DNA from 3 places in the Streptomyces sp. NPDC056486 genome. Region 3 is predicted to be linked to each of the others. Evidence: riboswitches for the same ligand, from Rfam matches in the RefSeq annotation. Region 3 holds a riboswitch; each other region holds the start of a gene.
What was found. A riboswitch is a leader RNA that binds a small molecule or an ion and turns the genes downstream of it on or off. The one in region 3 is predicted to bind S-adenosylmethionine.

Region 1 (5,510 bases), on a different contig from region 3:
CACGATCAACCCGATCTGGGCGATCGGCCCCTACCGTCCGGACCAGGTCTCCACCGGAGCCCAGCCCGACTGGTACATGGGCTTCTCCGAGGGGCTGATCCGTGTCATGCCGGGCTGGGAGATCAACGCCTGGGGTCACACGCTCGTCCTGGGTGTGTTCATCCCGCTGATCATCTTCCCGCTGGTCCTGGTCGCGATCGCGGTCTATCCGTTCATCGAGTCCTGGGTCACCGGCGACAAGCGCGAGCACCACATCCTGGACCGCCCGCGCAACGTCCCGACCCGTACGGCCTTCGGTGTCGCATGGATCACCTGGTACTTCGTGTTGCTCGTCGGTGGTGGAAACGACCTCTGGGCCACGCACTTCCATCTGTCGATCAACTCGATCACCTGGTTCGTGCGCATCGCCTTCTTCGTGGCACCGGTCCTCGCCTTCATCGCCACCAAGCGGATCTGCCTGGGTCTGCAGCGGCGCGACAGGGAGAAGGTCCTGCACGGCCGCGAGTCGGGCATCATCAAGCGCCTGCCGCACGGTGAGTTCATCGAGGTCCACGAGCCGCTCAACCAGGAGCAGCTGCACACGCTCACCGCGCACGAGCAGTACGCGCCGGTCGAGATCGGCCCCTCGGTCGACGAGAACGGCGTCGAGCGCAAGGTGTCGGGGCCGCAGAAGCTCCGGGCCAAGCTCTCCAAGGGCTACTACGGGGAGGACAACCAGATCCCCAAGCCCACCACCGAGGAGTACAAGGAGATCACGAGCGGCCACGGCCACCACTGATCCTCTGATGCTCTGACCACAAGGTCGCCACGGCGAGAGCCCCGTCCATGCATCCAGTGCATGGACGGGGCTCTTTGCCGTCCCCCGGGCTGGATAAGGTGTTCCTGTCCTACGCCTTAAACGAACCCAGGAGCGGCAGATGAGCGCTGTGACCCCCGCAGGAGGCAACACCGCGGCGGCCCGTTCCTGGCCCGGTGTACTGAACGGTCTTCTTGAGGGACGTGACCAGAGCACCGAGGACACGGCCTGGGCCATGGACCGCATCATGCGCGGCGAGGCGTCCGACGCGCAGATCGCCGGCTTCGTGGTCGCGCTGCGGGCCAAGGGCGAGACCGTGGAGGAGATCTCCGGTCTCGTACGCACGATGTACGAACACGCCAATGTGATCGAGGTGCCGGGCCGGACGGTCGACATCGTCGGCACCGGCGGTGACGGCGCCAAGACCGTCAACATCTCCACGATGTCCGCGATCGTGGCCGCCGGCGCGGGCGCGAAGGTCGTCAAGCACGGCAACCGCGCCGCCTCCAGCGCATCGGGAGCCTCCGACGTCCTGGAGAAGCTCGGGGTGAATCTGGAGCTGCCGCTGAACCGGGTGGTCGAGGTGGCAGAGGAAGCGGGGATCACCTTCTGCTTCGCCGTGAAGTTCCACCCGGCGCTGCGACACGCCGGCGCCGCGCGCAGCCAGCTGGGGATCAGGACCGTCTTCAACGCCCTCGGCCCGCTCACCAACCCGGCCAAGGTGCGGGCCCAGGCGGTCGGGGTCGCCGACGCGCGGATGGCGCCGATCGTGGCCGGGGTCTTCGCCGAGCGCGGGCACTCGTCCCTCGTCTTCCGCGGCGACGACGGGCTCGACGAGCTGACGACCACGGCGACATCGCGGGTCTGGGTCGTGCGGGACGGCGCCGTGCGCGAGGAGGCCTTCGACCCGCGGGACGTCGGCATCGACCTCGTCCCTGTGGAGGCGCTGCGGGGCGCTGACGCCTCGTACAACGCCGAGGTGGCGCTGCGCCTCCTGGACGGGGAGAGCGGCCCTGTGCGGGACGCCGTGCTGCTCAACACGGCGGCGGCCCTGGTGGCCCTCTCGCCGGGCGAGGGGAGCCTCGTGGAGCAGATCGGCGCCGGTATCGCGAAGGCGGCGGAGTCGATCGACTCCGGGGCCGCGAAGAAGTCCCTGGAGCTTTGGGTGGCGGCCAGCAACAGGTGAGTGTGGCGCACGCCGCAGTCCGGATCCCGGACTGCGGTGTGCACCGAGAAGATCGTGTGGCAAGATGCTGCGCAGGTCATGAGTGACAGCGATTAGGCCCCGGCTCGCTGTCCGGCAACCCTCCGTCCGTGGCGGGGTGCCCCGGGTGAAGACCAGGCCGTACGCAGCAAGGCGTATGGCAAGCGCGGACCCCTGCGCACTCGATGAGTGTCGTACCCCTGGGGTCCTGGTCCTCAAGGGAGCAGTCTCGTGAGCAAGCGAATGCGATAGGGCCTCGGGCCCCGTTCGCAGTATCCCCTCCGCCCGGCGAAGAGCGCCGCGCGTTGAGGCAACACCCGTACGCGGAGCAGTAGTTGTGCTGCCGCACGGGATCTTAGGCAGCTGTTTCGTCTTGCTCGCAGGGAGATATCGCCATGTCCGCACACCCCGCCGTCGCCCAGGCCACCGCCACCGAGTCCGCCGACCCCTGCTGTGCCGCGCCGCTCGCGGTCCTCGGCCGTGACGTCACCGTGCCGCTCGTGACCGGCGGCGAGGTGACCTACGCGGCGCTCGACTACGCGGCGAGCGCCCCGGCCCTGCAGCGCGTGTGGGACGACGTGGCCGCGTACGCGCCGTACTACGGCAGCGTGCACCGCGGTGCCGGGTACCTCTCGCAGCTCTCCACCGACCTGTTCGAGAGCAGCCGCGTCACCGTCGCCGAGTTCCTCGGCTGCCGCGAGGACGACCAGGTCGTCTTCACCCGTTCGACCACCGACTCCCTCAACCTGCTGGCCTCGGCCCTCCCTGCCGACTGCCAGGTCTTCGTCTTCGAGACCGAGCACCACGCCTCGCTCCTGCCGTGGCGCGACGCCCGTGTGACGTACCTGAACGCCCCGCGCACCGCCGAGCAGGCCGTCGAGACCCTGGAGCGCGCCCTCGCAGACCGTGACCCCTACGGTCCCGCCCTGGTCTGCGTGACCGGCGCGTCGAACGTCACCGGTGAGCTGTGGCCGGTCAAGGAGCTCGCCGCCGCCTCTCACGCGCACGGCGCCCGCATCGTTCTCGACGCCGCGCAGCTCGCCCCGCACCACCCCGTCTCCATCAGCGAGCTCGACGTCGACTGGGTCGCCTTCTCCGGCCACAAGCTGTACGCGCCCTTCGGCTCGGGTGTCCTCGCGGGCCGCTCCGACTGGCTGCGGGCTGCCGAGCCCTACCTCGCGGGCGGCGGCGCCTCGCGCAAGGTCGCGCGGCGTGCGGACGGCGGCGTGGACGTGGAGTGGCACGACACCGCCGCACGGCACGAGGCCGGTTCGCCGAACGTCATCGGCGTGTACTCGATCGCCTCCGCCTGCAAGGCGCTGACCGAGGCGGGCTTCGACGAGCTCGTCGCCCGTGAGAACCAGCTCATCGCGAAGGTGCGCGAAGGCCTCGCCGAGGTGCCCGCCGTGAAGGTGCTCTCGCTCTTCGGTGACGACGCGCCGCGCGTCGGTGTCATCTCCTTCGTCGTCGAGGGCTGGAACAGCTCGCACTTCGCCGCCGCTCTCTCCGCCGAGTACGGCATCGGCGTACGCGACGGCCTCTTCTGCGCCCACCCGCTGGTGCGCACCCTGCTCGGCACTGACCCGCAGACGCAGGGCGAGTGCGGTGCCCCCGAGGCCGCGCCCGGCGAGAAGTCGCTGAACGCGATCCGTGTCAGCTTCGGCGCGGGCACCCCCGACGAGCACGTGGAGCGTTTCGTGCGCGCCGTGAAGGAGCTCGTGGCGGACGGTGCCCGCTGGAACTACCGCACCGAGGAAGGCCGGTGCGTGCCGGACACCACGGCCGCCTGAGCCTTGGTCCGCCCCTTGGTCTGTCCCTTGTCCCGTCCCTTCAGGCGTGACCCCAGAACGATCATCCGCAGGGCCCGCTCGGTCGCGTCGGTGAGGAACTCTCCGCCACGGCCGAGTGCCTCGGTCAGCGAGACAGGCGCGGGCAGGATCGCGCTGTAGGCGTCCACGCCCTCCGCCCGTACATGGTGCGCGCCCTGGCCGATCGTGCCCGCCAGGACGAGGACCGGGCGGCCGAACCGCTTGGCGCGCCGTGCCACCTCTGCGGGGATCTTGCCGCGCGGGGTCTGGTGGTCGAGGGCGCCCTCGGCCGTGACGACGAGGTCGGCGCGGGCCAGGCGCGCGTCCAGGTCCAGATGGTCGAGCAGGACGTCGAAGCGGGGGAGCAGCTGGGCGCCGAGCGCCGCGAGACCGGCTCCCAGACCGCCGGAGGCGCCCGTTCCGGGGCCGAGGGAGAGGTCCGCCGTGACACGCAGGTCGCGGGTCAGGACGTACGCCCAGTGTTCTAGGGCCGCCGCCAGCTGTTCGACCTGGGTGGGCGTCGCGCCCTTCTGGGGGCCGAAGACGCGGGCGACGCCGCGCTCGCCGGTCAGGACGTTGAAGGGGTTGCAGGCGACGCGGATCTCGGTGTCCTTCAGGCGGGGGTCGAGGCCCGAGGGGTCGATACGGCTCAGCCGCATCAACTCCCCGCCGCCGCGCGGGAGTTCCCAGCCGTCCGCGTCGAGGAGTCGGGCGCCGAGCGCCTGGAGTGCCCCCGCGCCGCCGTCCGACGTGCCGGAGTCGCCGCAGCCCACCAGGATGCGGCGGGCGCCCGCGTCGAGCGCTGCGCTGATCAGCTCGCCGACGCCGTACGTCGTCGTGGCCCCCGGGTCGCGCAGATCGCGCGGTACCAGCGAGAGCCCGGCGACCGCGGCCATCTCCACCACGGCGACGCCGGACGGGAGCAGCGCGAAGTGCGTGCCGATCCGCTGGCCGACGGGCCCTGTGGCGGGCAGCGCGACCAGTCGGCCGCCGCCGGTGGTGGCCAGGGCGCGGGCGGTGCCCTCGCCGCCGTCCACCAGGGGGATCAGATCGGTCTCCGCGTGCGGGACGACGCGGCGTACCCCTTCGGCGATGGCCTCGGCCGCGGACTGCGCGGACAGGGACTCCTTGAAGCCGCTGGGGGCGATGGCGAAACGGGTCAGCATGAGGGTCTCCACGGCAGAGGGAACTAGCGGACGGGTACGCCGAGCAGCGGCCAGAGCGCGACGGCGAAGAGCAGGACGAGCGCGGCGGTCAGCGGTGCGAGGACCGCGGAGAGGCGAAGCAGGTCGCGCGGGGTGTAGGTGGGGGTGCCCGGGATGTCGGCGAAGAGCGTGACGGGCTTCGCGGACGCGGGCAGGGTGTGGCAGAAGCCGGCCGCCGCGGTGGAGGCGAGGGCGGCCGCGACCGGGTTGACGCCCGCGCCGACGGCCGCCGCGACGACGAGGGGGACCAGGACGGACGAGCGGGCCGAACGGGACTGCAGGACCAGATGCGCGGCCGTGCTGACCGCCACGACGACGGTCAGGAAGAGCCAGGGCGGCACGTCAAGAGGGACCCCGCCCACCAGCCACTTCGCCGCTCCCGAATCGGCGAGCGCGACCCCCATCGCCATCGTCGCGGCCATGAAGAGCAGCAGCGACCAGGGCACCGTCTTCAACGCGTCCTTCAGGCGTACGGTGCCGAGGGCGGGGGACGAGGC
Region 2 (5,510 bases), on a different contig from region 3:
TAAGTCGCTGGCCGATCGCGCCGAGATCAGACGGCGAGCTTGACCATGTCCGCCTGCGGACCCTTCTGGCCCTGCGAGATCTCGAACTCCACTCGCTGACCTTCTTCAAGGGTGCGGTAACCGTCCATCTGAATCGCGCTGTAGTGGACGAAAACATCCGCACCACCGTCGACCGCGATGAAGCCGTACCCCTTCTCCGCGTTGAACCACTTGACGGTGCCCTGAGCCATGCCTAACTCCCCTATTACTGGCCCTTGCACGGACCCGCACTTCGCGGGCCCGGGTCAGACCTCACCCCCCCAATGGGTTGTGGAGGCGTGCGCCGGAACGCGTCGACCGCCGCTGAATGTATCTGTCCAACTGCCCTCTGCAACAGGTCAATCGGACGAGAATTCTGGGCACGCGCGATCGGAAATATGCGGAGAATTTGCCGGAGTTCAGGGCAAGTCGGGCCAGACAAATGCCGCAATAGGCTCAAAAAGGCAAGGCGCTTTGGCTACTTCTTGTCGGCCCCGGGCCGACTTCGTATATGCGCACGGCACAAACAGCGAAGCTTGCTTCCCAACTGTACCGCGCTCAACCATACAGAATTGCCCCCTCCGCTTCTCTCGCGGAGGGGGCAATAGAGGTAACGCTGCGTGCTTTCGGGCGGATTCAGCAACCGCCCGCGACGGCGGGAATGATCGAGACACCGGCGCCGTCCGGCGTCGCGGTCTCAAGGCCCTGCTCGAAGCGGACGTCGTCGTCGTTCACGTACACGTTCACGAAGCGCCGCAGCTTGCCCTGATCGTCCAGGACACGGGCCGCGATACCGGCGTGCTTGGCCTCAAGATCGGCGATGACCTCGGAGAGGTTCGCGCCCTCGGCGGCGACCTCGGACTTGCCGCCGGTGTAGGTGCGAAGAATGGTGGGAATGCGAACGTTGACGCTCATGGGATTCACCTCTTGATACAGGGGGAGAAATACGCCCCTTAAGGGGCGCGGGGAACTGCGCGAGGACGGACCACGACCGCCGCCCGTCGACGGCGATCAGGCCCTACGGCGACTAGTCGGCGAGACCCGCGGCACGGAATGCATCGAGGCTGGGCTTGATCGTCGCGGTCGCCTGAGACGTTTCGGCAACAGCGTCCAGGGTCTTGAGCCCGTCACCCGTGTTCAGCACCACCGTGGTCAAGGTGGGGTCGATGAGCCCGGCCTCAAGAAGCTTCTTCGTGACACCGACCGTCACACCCCCCGCGGTCTCCGCGAAGATGCCCTCGGTCCGCGCGAGCAGCTTGATCGCGTCCACGACCTGCTCGTCGTTCACGTCCTCCACCGCACCGCCCGTGCGACGCGCGATGTCCAGGACGTACGGCCCGTCGGCGGGGTTGCCGATGGCGAGGGACTTGGCGATGGTGTCCGGCTTCTGCGGGCGCACGACGTCGTGCCCGGCCTTGAAGGCGGTCGACACCGGCGAGCAGCCCTCGGCCTGCGCACCGAAGATCTTGTACGGCTTGTCTTCCACGAGCCCCAGCTTGATGAGCTCCTTGAGACCCTTGTCGATCTTCGTGAGCTGCGAGCCCGATGCGATCGGGATGACCAGCTGGTCGGGCAGCTGCCAGCCGAGCTGCTCGCAGATCTCGTACGCGAGGGTCTTGGAGCCCTCGCCGTAGTACGGCCGCAGGTTCACGTTGACGAAGCCCCAGCCCTCGCCCAGCGGGTCGCCGATGAGCTCGGAGCAGAAGCGGTTCACGTCGTCGTAGTTGCCCTCGATACCGACGAGCTCTCCGCCGTAGACCGCGGCCATGACGACCTTGCCCTGCTCCAGGTCGTGCGGGATGAACACACAGGAGCGGAAGCCGGCGCGGGCCGCGGCGGCGCCCACAGCGCCGGCGAGGTTGCCGGTGGAGGAGCAGGAGAGGGTGGTGAAGCCGAAGGCGCGCGCCGCCTCGATGGCCTGCGCGACGACACGGTCCTTGAAGGAGTGCGTCGGGTTCCCTGAGTCGTCCTTGACGAAGAGCTTGCCCTGCTCGACGCCGAGCTCACGGGCGAGGTTGTCGGCCTTGACCAGCTGGGTCCAGCCGGGGTTGATGTTCGGCTTCTGAGCGACGTCCGCCGGGACGGGAAGCAGCGGGGCGTAGCGCCAGATGTTGGCGGGGCCGGACTCGATCTGCTTCCGGAGCGCCTCGGGGTCGCCGGTCGGCAGGTCGTACGCGACTTCGAGCGGGCCGAAACAGGCCTCGCAGGCGAAGATCGGGCCCAGGGCGTAAAGCTCACCGCACTCGCGGCACGAGAGGCCGGACGCGGGGCCGAGATCCACGGAGCCCCAGTTGGAAGCCGTGGAAGGGGTGGTTTCGTTCGTTGCGACAGTCTGCGCAGCCATGGAGGCGAGGCCCTTTCTCCTCATCTTCCCCGCGACGAATCTCGTCGCGAGACGGAATTGGCACCTTCCCCACCGAGACCTCGCGTGCGCGGTCGGCGGGATGGTTGCCGGGGCTTCAACGGGCCGTATCCCTCTGCCCCTCTGGATGAGCGGTATGGCGCCGGGGCTTCAGGGGCCCCAGGGCATTTGTTACGCGCCGACCCCCGACATGCGATGGTCATCCGCGTTGTTCAAGACTGTAACCGACGGCCTGGACCCTTGAGATAGTCGTCCGAACCGCGAGATGGATCACATGTAGGCCACACACAGGAGGAATCACCCGTGCTGGAAGAGGCCGAGCGCTGGCTGACCAGGCGTTCCTGGTCCGTTGCCGACCGTCCGCTCAGCGCGCTCGTCGCCGCCAAACGGGCGTCGGGAGCCTCGGTGAGCGTCGTCCTGCCCGCGCTCGACGAGGAGGAGACGGTCGGCGAGATAGTCGCCGAGATCCGCCGCGAGCTCATCGAGAAGGCCGCCCTCGTCGACGAGCTCGTGGTGATCGACTCCGGCTCCCGGGACCGTACGGCCGAGGTCGCGCGGGATGCGGGCGCGCGGGTCGTGCACCGGGACGAGATCCTGCCGCGCATCCCGGCCGTGCCCGGCAAGGGCGAGGTCCTGTGGCGCTCGCTTCTGGTGACCGGCGGTGACATCGTCGCGTTCGTCGACGCGGACCTGAAGGAGTTCTCGGCGGACTTCGTCACCGGGATCGTGGGCCCGCTCCTGACCGAGCCCGACGTGCACTTCGTGAAGGCGATGTACGACCGGCCCCTTGCCGGGACCGCCGGTCAGGGCGGCCGGGTCACCGAGCTGATGGCGCGCCCGCTGCTCAACATGCACTGGCCCCAACTCGCGGGGTTCGTCCAGCCGTTGGGCGGCGAGTACGCGGCACGCAGGTCCCTCCTTGAGCGGCTGCCGTTCCCCGTCGGCTACGGGGTGGAGCTTGGCCTGCTCGTCGACGCGCTGCACACCGTGGGCCTTGACGCGCTCGCGCAGGTCGACGTCGGCGTGCGCAAGCACCGGCATCAGGACGGGCAGGCGCTCGGCAGGATGGCCGCGGCGATCTACCGGACGGCACAGGTCCGGCTCGCGCTCGGTCATCACGTACGCCCCGAACTCACACAGTTCGAGCGGGGCGAGCACGGGTTCGAACCGCGGACCCATTCGGTGGACACGGAGGAGCGTCCGCCGATGTCCGGCATCGCGGAGTACGCGGCCCGCCGCGTGGCGTAACCATCCAAGACCGGGCATTTTGTCTACATTCCCCACTTATGTGGGTATCTATGCGGGTCAGGCAGGTATTGAGAAGCGTGCGACGCATCGGTGGCGTGGTCGTGGCCACCGTCGGTCTCACGGCAGGGGCGCTGAGCGCCGCCGCAGCAGCGGACGTGCGTCACGACGTATCGCTGTACGGCAACTCCAGGACCATCGGTCACAGCGCCGGTCACAGCGCCGGTCACAGCATGCTCGACCACGCGAACGAGCAGCAGAGCAGTCGGGGTGAACTGGTCGACACGGGTGGCGAATCGCGCACGATGCTGTACGCGGGCCTCGCGTTCTCGCTGTGCGTGCTCGGCGTACTCGCGGTGGCGGCGGCGCGGAGCAGAAGGACCCTGAGGCCCTAGGCGTGGCCAACGGGCCCGGCTCTACGCCGGGCACGCGAACGTATACGGCGGGTCCGCCCCGGGTCCTGCCGCACGTTTGAGCCCTGCCGGTAAGGGCTAGGTTTCGGCACATGGTCTCCGAGCACGCCGCCGCCCAGGTCCTCGTCGCGTCCAACCGCGGCCCCGTCACGTACTCCCTGGAGGAGAACGGAGAGCTGACGGCCAAGCGGGGCGGCGGAGGACTCGTCTCCGGGCTCAGCGCGATCGGCGACTCCGCCGGGGACTCCCTGTGGGTCTGCGCGGCGCTGGGAGACGGCGACCGGGAGGCCGTGCGGCGCGGGGTCGGTGAACCCGGGGTGCGGATGCTCGACATCGACCCGCAGGTGCACGCCGACGCGTACAACGGGATCGCGAACTCCGTGCTCTGGTTCGTCCACCACATGCTGTACCAAACGCCGCTCGAACCGGCCTTCGGCCCGGAGTTCCGGGCGCAGTGGGCGTCGTACGAGACCTACAACCGGGCCTTCGCCGAGGCGCTCGCGGAGAGCGCCGCAGGGGGCGCGGCGGTCCTCGTCCAGGACTACCACCTGGCGCTTGTCCCGGGGATGCTGCGCGAACTCCGCCCCGACCTGCGCATCGGCCACTTCTCGCACACGCCGTGGGCGCCGGTGGACTACTTCCGGATGCTGCCGGACGACGTCGCGGAACAGTTGCTTCGCGGCATCCTGGGGGCCGACCGTGCGGCGTTCCTGACGGGGCGGTGGGCGGACGCGTTCACGGAGTGCTGCGTCGCCGTCATCGGCGGTACGTCGGGGACGCGGATCGGGGTGCACGGGCTCGGGGCCGACGCGGATTTCCTGCGGGAGCGGGCGGGGCGGGACGACGTGGAGGAACGGCTTGTCGCGCTGCGGGAGCAGGTCGGGACCGGCCGACGGGTGATCGTCCGGGTGGACCGGACGGAGCTGTCGAAGAACATCGTGCGGGGGCTGTTGGCGTACCGGGAGCTGCTGGCCTCCCGCCCCGAGTGGCGGGAACGGGTGGTGCACGTGGCCTTCGCCTACCCGTCGCGGCAGGATCTCGCGGTGTACCGCGAGTACACCGCGTCCGTGCAGAAGCTCGCCGACGAGATCAACTCCGAGTACGGCGTCGAGGGTTGGACCCCGGTCGTGCTCCACGTGAAGGACGACTTCGCGCGGTCGCTGGCTGCGTACCGCCTGGCGGACGTGGCCCTGGTGAACCCCATCCGGGACGGGATGAACCTGGTGGCCAAGGAGGTGCCGGTCGTTTCTGATGAGGGGTGCGTGCTGGTGCTTTCGCGGGAGGCGGGGGCGTACGAGGAGTTGGGCGATGACGCTCTCGTCGTGAACCCGTATGACGTGAGCGGGACGGCTTCTGCGCTGCATGAGGCGCTGACGATGCCGGTCGAGGAGCGGGCGGAGCGAACGAAACGCCTGGCGGCGGCAGCTACGGCTCTTCCCCCGGCTCAGTGGTTCCTGGACCAGCTGCGAGCC
Region 3 (5,510 bases):
CGATCTCCGTGGCGTTCTTCATCAGCTCGGAGTTCACCCAGGCGAGCATGTGGGCAACGGTGTGTTCGGGGTCGTTCTGCCAGGGGAACGGGGCAGTGGCGTCCAGATCCGTGTCGTCGAGCCGGTCGAGCACCGACAGCCACTCCGTGCGCAGGTCACGTAGCCAGTCGACGGCCGCCTTGCCGCTGCCCGGCCAGGTGATCCCGGTCCGCTCCCGCGGCACCCGTCCCCGCGCGTGATCGATCGTGACGCCCCACCACCAGCCGATGTGCCAGCTGATCCAGCCGATGGTGGGAATCGGGACGGGATCCGGCTCGGTCTCCGCGAAGTCCGCCACCCACCCTCCGTCACCGTCGGGCCGCACCGTCCAGCAGAGCGGCGCGGGCTCCCACAGGAAGTCCTCGGGCTCGAGGCGCTCCAGGTGGTACTCGAAGAGGGACCACGTCAGGTCGAACTGCCGGCGCAGCAGTTCGCGTCGGGAATCGTTCACGGGCTGACCCTGGCACAGGGGCCCTAGGCCTGGGAAAGAGATTTCGGATCGTCGGCGGTCGTGTCCGACCACCGTTCCGTCCCGCCGGACCGAGGGCGATTGGCGTGGAAGGCCGGGTGGTCGTGCAGGCGGCGCACATAGGCGCGCACGTGGGGACGGGACCGGGTCGCCTCGGCCGCGTCCGGGGTGAGGTGGACGAGCGTCGCCCACAAGTCCACGTCCGCCGCGGTGAGTTCGTCGCCCACGAGGTAGGAGTGGGAGGCAAGACGGCAGTCGAGCCGGTCCAGCGTCGCGGGGGCGAGCGGCCCGGCGAGCAGCTCGTGCCAGGTGTCGATCCGTGCTGCCAGGGCCGGTCGGCGCAGGACGGGCAGCGGGCCACTGCCGTGTGCGGCAAGGCGGCAGGCCAGGTCGCGCAGGATGTCGGGCGTGTGGTTGCTGACGACGTGCCCGCTCCACCGGTCGCACAGGGCCGGAACGGTCAGCGGCCCTTCGAAGTGGTGCTCGGTGGCCTCGTAATAGCGGTGCAGGGAGTCGAGCGCCGCGGTGGCGTGCGGCGCCAGGAGGGTGGTGGTGACCGAGTCCCTGAGACCGAGCAGGTCGAGGGTGATCGAGACGCGCAAGGAGTCCGGACATTCCGCCGAGAGATACAGGTGGTAGCGGTGGGGTGCCGGGTAGAAGCCGCCTGCGAGGTCGTCGCCGATGCGGCTGCGGATCGGCGTGGGACAGGTGCCGCGTGGTCCGGCATCGCGTGGGCGGACACCGCTTGGGCCGGTGTCGCGCGGGGAGCATGAATCCGCGGGGGAAGCCGGGCGGGAAACAGTGCGGGAACGGTGCGACGTGATCTCGGGCATGGCTCTCCAGGGAGGGGAAGGGCACCGACCGGCGGCGCGCGCGGGCCGGTGGCACAGCGGGGGGAGAGGGGGATCCGTGGCCGCAGAGGGCCGCAGTGATGAGGCTTCTTGTCCCGGAGGCGTCACTGGTGCGTGGACGCTGTGCGGACGTCAGACAGCTGGAACCGAGGCGCTGCACACGCGCAGCAGGTCGATGTGCAGGCGTCTGGTCAGGACGCGAGGGCGGGGCCGGGGCGCGGACAGGAGAGGCCGCGGGATGCTGTTCCTCTCACCGACCGCCCTGGACATGTCCACCAGCCCTGCCGTCGAGGCCCGTTGTATCCGGGGCCGCGCTTGCCCCGCCGCCACGGCGGGACCCGGTCGTCACCCGGGGCACCCCGTCGCGGAGGAAGGGTTGCCCGTCAGCGGGCCGGGGCCGATGACCCGCTCGGGCAGGAACCCTGCCGGGCGGGCGCTGACAATCGTGACCGTCCCCGGAAGTCTGAGTCCGGGTGCCCGGCTCCGTCAAGAAGGCCGCACCCGGAACAGAAGAAGGCCCGGACCCGGAACAGAAGGAGCGGCCCGGTGGTTGAGGCTGACGGAGACGGACGACGAGGCACGGTCGGCGATGTGAGAACGCCCATGATCCACGGGCATTGCGCACCGCTACGACCTCACGTAACGTCCCGAGCAGGTTACGAGTGTCAGCGTCAAGCCCTGGCTTGCTGACCGGCAACCCTCCTACGCGGCGGGGTGCTCCAGGTGAGGACCAGGCGGTGCCCGTCCAGGGTCCCGCAAGCGCGAGACCGGCGAGGCCCCAGGCCCGCCGGGCCGGAAAGGTGGAGGTGACGGACGTGCCACCTGTGTCAGCTGTGCCGCCCCTGTCGCCGGTGCCGTTCGCGTCCGTTCCACGCGTCATGGTGATCGCGCCGAGCCGCCAGGTGCATCTGTACTCCCGGCCGCACATCGATCTGCAGCGTGTCGCCGGCGCGCTCTGTCGTTCCTGACCCGTTACCCCGCCGCCGCACCCTCGGAGCCGAGGGGCCGGTGTTCTCGCACGGTCGTACGGTCGATCAGGAAGGCACACCTTTCGTGTCGTCATCACCTTCGTTGCCCCATTCTTCGCATTCCTCCGCTCCCGCCGCCGCGCTGCACCTCGCTGTCGCGCTCGACGGCGCGGGCTGGCACCCGGCCGCCTGGCGCGAACCGGTGGCCCGTCCAGGGGAGTTGCTCACTGCCCGGTACTGGGCCGACCTGGTCACCGAAGCAGAACGCGGCCTGCTCGACTTCGTGACGATCGAGGACGGGCTCGGGCTCCAGTCCACGCACTTCACCGAGCCCGACGGACGCACGGATCAGGTACGAGGGCGGCTCGACGCCGTTCTCATCGCCGCCCGTGTCGCCCCGCTGACCAGCCACATCGGCCTGGTGCCGACGGTGGTGGCCACGCACACGGAGCCCTTCCACATTTCCAAGGCGATCGCCACACTCGACTACGTCAGCGCGGGCCGCGCGGGCGTACGCGTACAGGTGTCGGCGCGCCGTAATGAGGCCGCGCACTTCGGGCGCCGTACGCTTCCCGCCTTCGAGAGCGTCGAGGACCTGGGCAGAGCGGACGTACGGGAGCTGACCGTCGACCTCTTCGACGAGGTGGCCGACTACGTCGAAGCCGTGCGCAGGCTCTGGGACAGCTGGGAGGACGACGCGGAGATCCGGGACGTCGCCACCGGCCGCTTCATCGACCGCGACAAGCTGCACTACATCGACTTCGAGGGCAAGCACTTCAGCGTCAAGGGCCCCTCGATCACGCCCCGGCCGCCGCAGGGCAGGCCCCTCGTCAGCGCACTCGCCCACGAGGGCCCGACCGAGGCCCCGTTCCGGCTCCTCGGCCGCTCCGCCGACATCGGATACGTCACCCCGCGCGACGCCGGGCACGCACGCGCCGTCGTCGCCGCGGTCCGCGGCGAACAGGACGCGGCCGGGCGAAGCGATGAGCCCCTGCACCTCTTCGGCGACCTGGTCGTGTTCCTCGACGACGACCCGGCCGCCGCCGCGGCCCGCCGGGAGCGTCTGGACGCCCTCGCGGGTCACCCGTACACCAGTGACGCGCGGGTGTTCACCGGCACGCCCGCCCAACTCGCCGACCTGCTCCTTGAGTTGCGGGAGGCCGGGCTCACCGGGTTCCGGCTGCGCCCCGCCGTCGTCGGCCACGACCTCCCGGCGATCACCCGGGGCCTGGTGCCCGAACTCCAGCGCCGCGGCGCCTTCAGGCACGCGTACGAAGCCGACACCCTGCGCGGCCACCTCGGCCTCGCCCGCCCCGCCAGCCGCTACGCCGCCTCCGCCTGAGCCGGAAGGAACCCGACATGAGCAAGTCACCGGACAAGCCGCTCAAGCAGATTCACCTCGCGGCGCACTTCCCCGGCGTCAACAACACGACCGTATGGAGCGACCCCGAGGCCGGGAGTCATATCGAGTTCAGCTCCTTCGCGCACTTCGCACGGACCGCCGAGCGCGCGAAATTCGACTTCCTGTTCCTCGCCGAGGGGCTGCGGCTGCGCGAACAGGGCGGGGAGATCTACGACTTGGACGTCGTCGGACGCCCCGACACCTTCACCGTGCTCACCGCGCTCGCCGCCGTCACCGAACACCTCGGCCTGACCGGCACCATCAACTCCACCTTCAACGAGCCTTACGAAGTGGCCCGCCAGTTCGCCAGCCTCGACCATCTCTCGGGCGGGCGCGCCGCCTGGAACGTCGTCACCTCCTGGGACGCCTTCACGGGTGAGAACTTCCGCCGCGGCGGGTTCCTCCCGCAGGAGGAGCGGTACTCAAGGGCGAAGGAATTCCTCAGCACTGCGGGCGAGCTCTTCGACTCCTGGCGCGGGGACGAGATCGTCGCCGACCAAGGCACCGGCACGTTCCTGAGCGACGCCCAGGCGGGCGCCTTCGTCCATCAGGGGCAACACTTCGACATCCAGGGGCAGTTCAACGTTCCGCGCAGTCCGCAGGGCCGGCCGGTCATCTTCCAGGCCGGCGACTCGGAGGAGGGACGTGAGTTCGCTGCCGCGGGCGCGGACGCGATCTTCAGCCGGTACAGCACGCTCAAGGAAGGGCAGGCGTTCTACACGGACGTCAAGGGCCGCCTGGCCCGCCACGGCCGCACCCACGACCAGCTCCTCATCCTGCCCGCTGCGACCTTCGTCCTCGGGGACACGGACGCCGAGGCGGAGGAGCTCTCCCGGGAGGTGCGACGCAAGCAGGTCAGCGGCGCCACCGCGATCAAGCACCTGGAGTTCGTCTGGAACCGCGATCTCTCCGCGTACGACCCGGAGGGCCCGCTGCCCGAGATCGATCCGGATGTCGGCGAGCACACCATCGCCCGCGGTCGCGCCCAGGTGCGGATGTACCGCGACCCGCTGGCCACCGCGCGGGAGTGGCGCGAGCTCGCCGCCGCGAACAAGTGGTCCATCCGTGACCTCGTCATCGAGACCGGCAGCCGTCAGTCCTTCGTCGGCTCCCCGGCCACCGTCGCCGAGACGATCAACTCCTTCGTCCAGGCCGACGCGAGCGACGGCTTCATCCTCGTCCCGCACATCACCCCCGGCGGCCTCGACGCCTTCGCCGACACCGTGGTCCCGCTGCTCCAGGAACGCGGCGTCTTCCGCACGGAGTACGAGGGCACCACCCTGCGCGACCACCTCGGCCTGGCTCATCCCGACGCCGACACAGACGCCGGGGTGCCTCTCTCCCTGCCCACCCCCGTACCCACACCCGTGCCCGCGTCGGCCGAGCACTGAGGAGGATCACCACACATGTCAGCCATCCCTCTCGGCGTCCTCGACCTGGTCCCGATCTCGTCCGGCTCCACCGCGGACGCGGCGCTGCGCAACTCCATCGACCTGGCCCGGCAGACCGAGCGATTCGGGTACGCCCGCTACTGGTTCGCCGAGCATCACCTCAACCCGGGCGTGGCAGGCACATCGCCCGCGGTAGTCCTCGCCCTGACCGCCGCCGCGACCTCGACGATCCGGCTCGGGGCAGGGGCCGTGCAACTCGGGCACCGCACCGCTCTCTCCACGGTCGAGGAGTTCGGTCTGATCGACGCGCTGCATCCCGGGCGCCTCGACCTGGGGCTCGGCCGCTCGGGCGGCAAGCCGCCCGGAACACCCGCCGCCGCGCCGCCGACC

Region 1: linked by a shared signal. The riboswitch ahead of ACFQ7F_RS14980 (aminotransferase class V-fold PLP-dependent enzyme) and the one ahead of ACFQ7F_RS41610 (putative leader peptide) in region 3 are both predicted to bind S-adenosylmethionine.
Region 2: linked by a shared signal. The riboswitch ahead of thrC (threonine synthase) and the one ahead of ACFQ7F_RS41610 (putative leader peptide) in region 3 are both predicted to bind S-adenosylmethionine.

The regions. Positions count from the first base shown of each region.
Region 1 covers NZ_JBHTSF010000030.1:26,893-32,402, forward strand. The annotation lists gene ACFQ7F_RS14970 (cytochrome bc complex cytochrome b subunit) at 1-778, shown strand, start outside; gene trpD (anthranilate phosphoribosyltransferase) at 918-1,982, shown strand; SAM riboswitch class IV at 2,057-2,173, shown strand; gene ACFQ7F_RS14980 (aminotransferase class V-fold PLP-dependent enzyme) at 2,396-3,790, shown strand; gene ACFQ7F_RS14985 (glycerate kinase) at 3,742-4,974, opposite strand; gene ACFQ7F_RS14990 (SLC13 family permease) at 4,998-5,510, opposite strand, start outside.
Region 2 covers NZ_JBHTSF010000025.1:10,193-15,702, reverse strand. The annotation lists gene ACFQ7F_RS13260 (cold-shock protein) at 27-230, opposite strand; gene ACFQ7F_RS13255 (MoaD/ThiS family protein) at 655-933, opposite strand; gene thrC (threonine synthase) at 1,046-2,362, opposite strand; SAM riboswitch class I at 2,380-2,514, opposite strand; gene ACFQ7F_RS13245 (glucosyl-3-phosphoglycerate synthase) at 2,684-3,628, shown strand; gene ACFQ7F_RS13240 (hypothetical protein) at 3,706-4,020, shown strand; gene ACFQ7F_RS13235 (trehalose-6-phosphate synthase) at 4,131-5,510, shown strand, end outside.
Region 3 covers NZ_JBHTSF010000209.1:3,742-9,251, forward strand. The annotation lists gene ACFQ7F_RS41600 (DinB family protein) at 1-490, opposite strand, end outside; gene ACFQ7F_RS41605 (glutathione S-transferase C-terminal domain-containing protein) at 514-1,341, opposite strand; SAM riboswitch class IV at 1,666-1,810, opposite strand; SAM riboswitch class IV at 2,014-2,127, shown strand; gene ACFQ7F_RS41610 (putative leader peptide) at 2,238-2,327, shown strand; gene ACFQ7F_RS41615 (LLM class flavin-dependent oxidoreductase) at 2,431-3,669, shown strand; gene ACFQ7F_RS41620 (NtaA/DmoA family FMN-dependent monooxygenase) at 3,687-5,120, shown strand; gene ACFQ7F_RS41625 (LLM class flavin-dependent oxidoreductase) at 5,136-5,510, shown strand, end outside.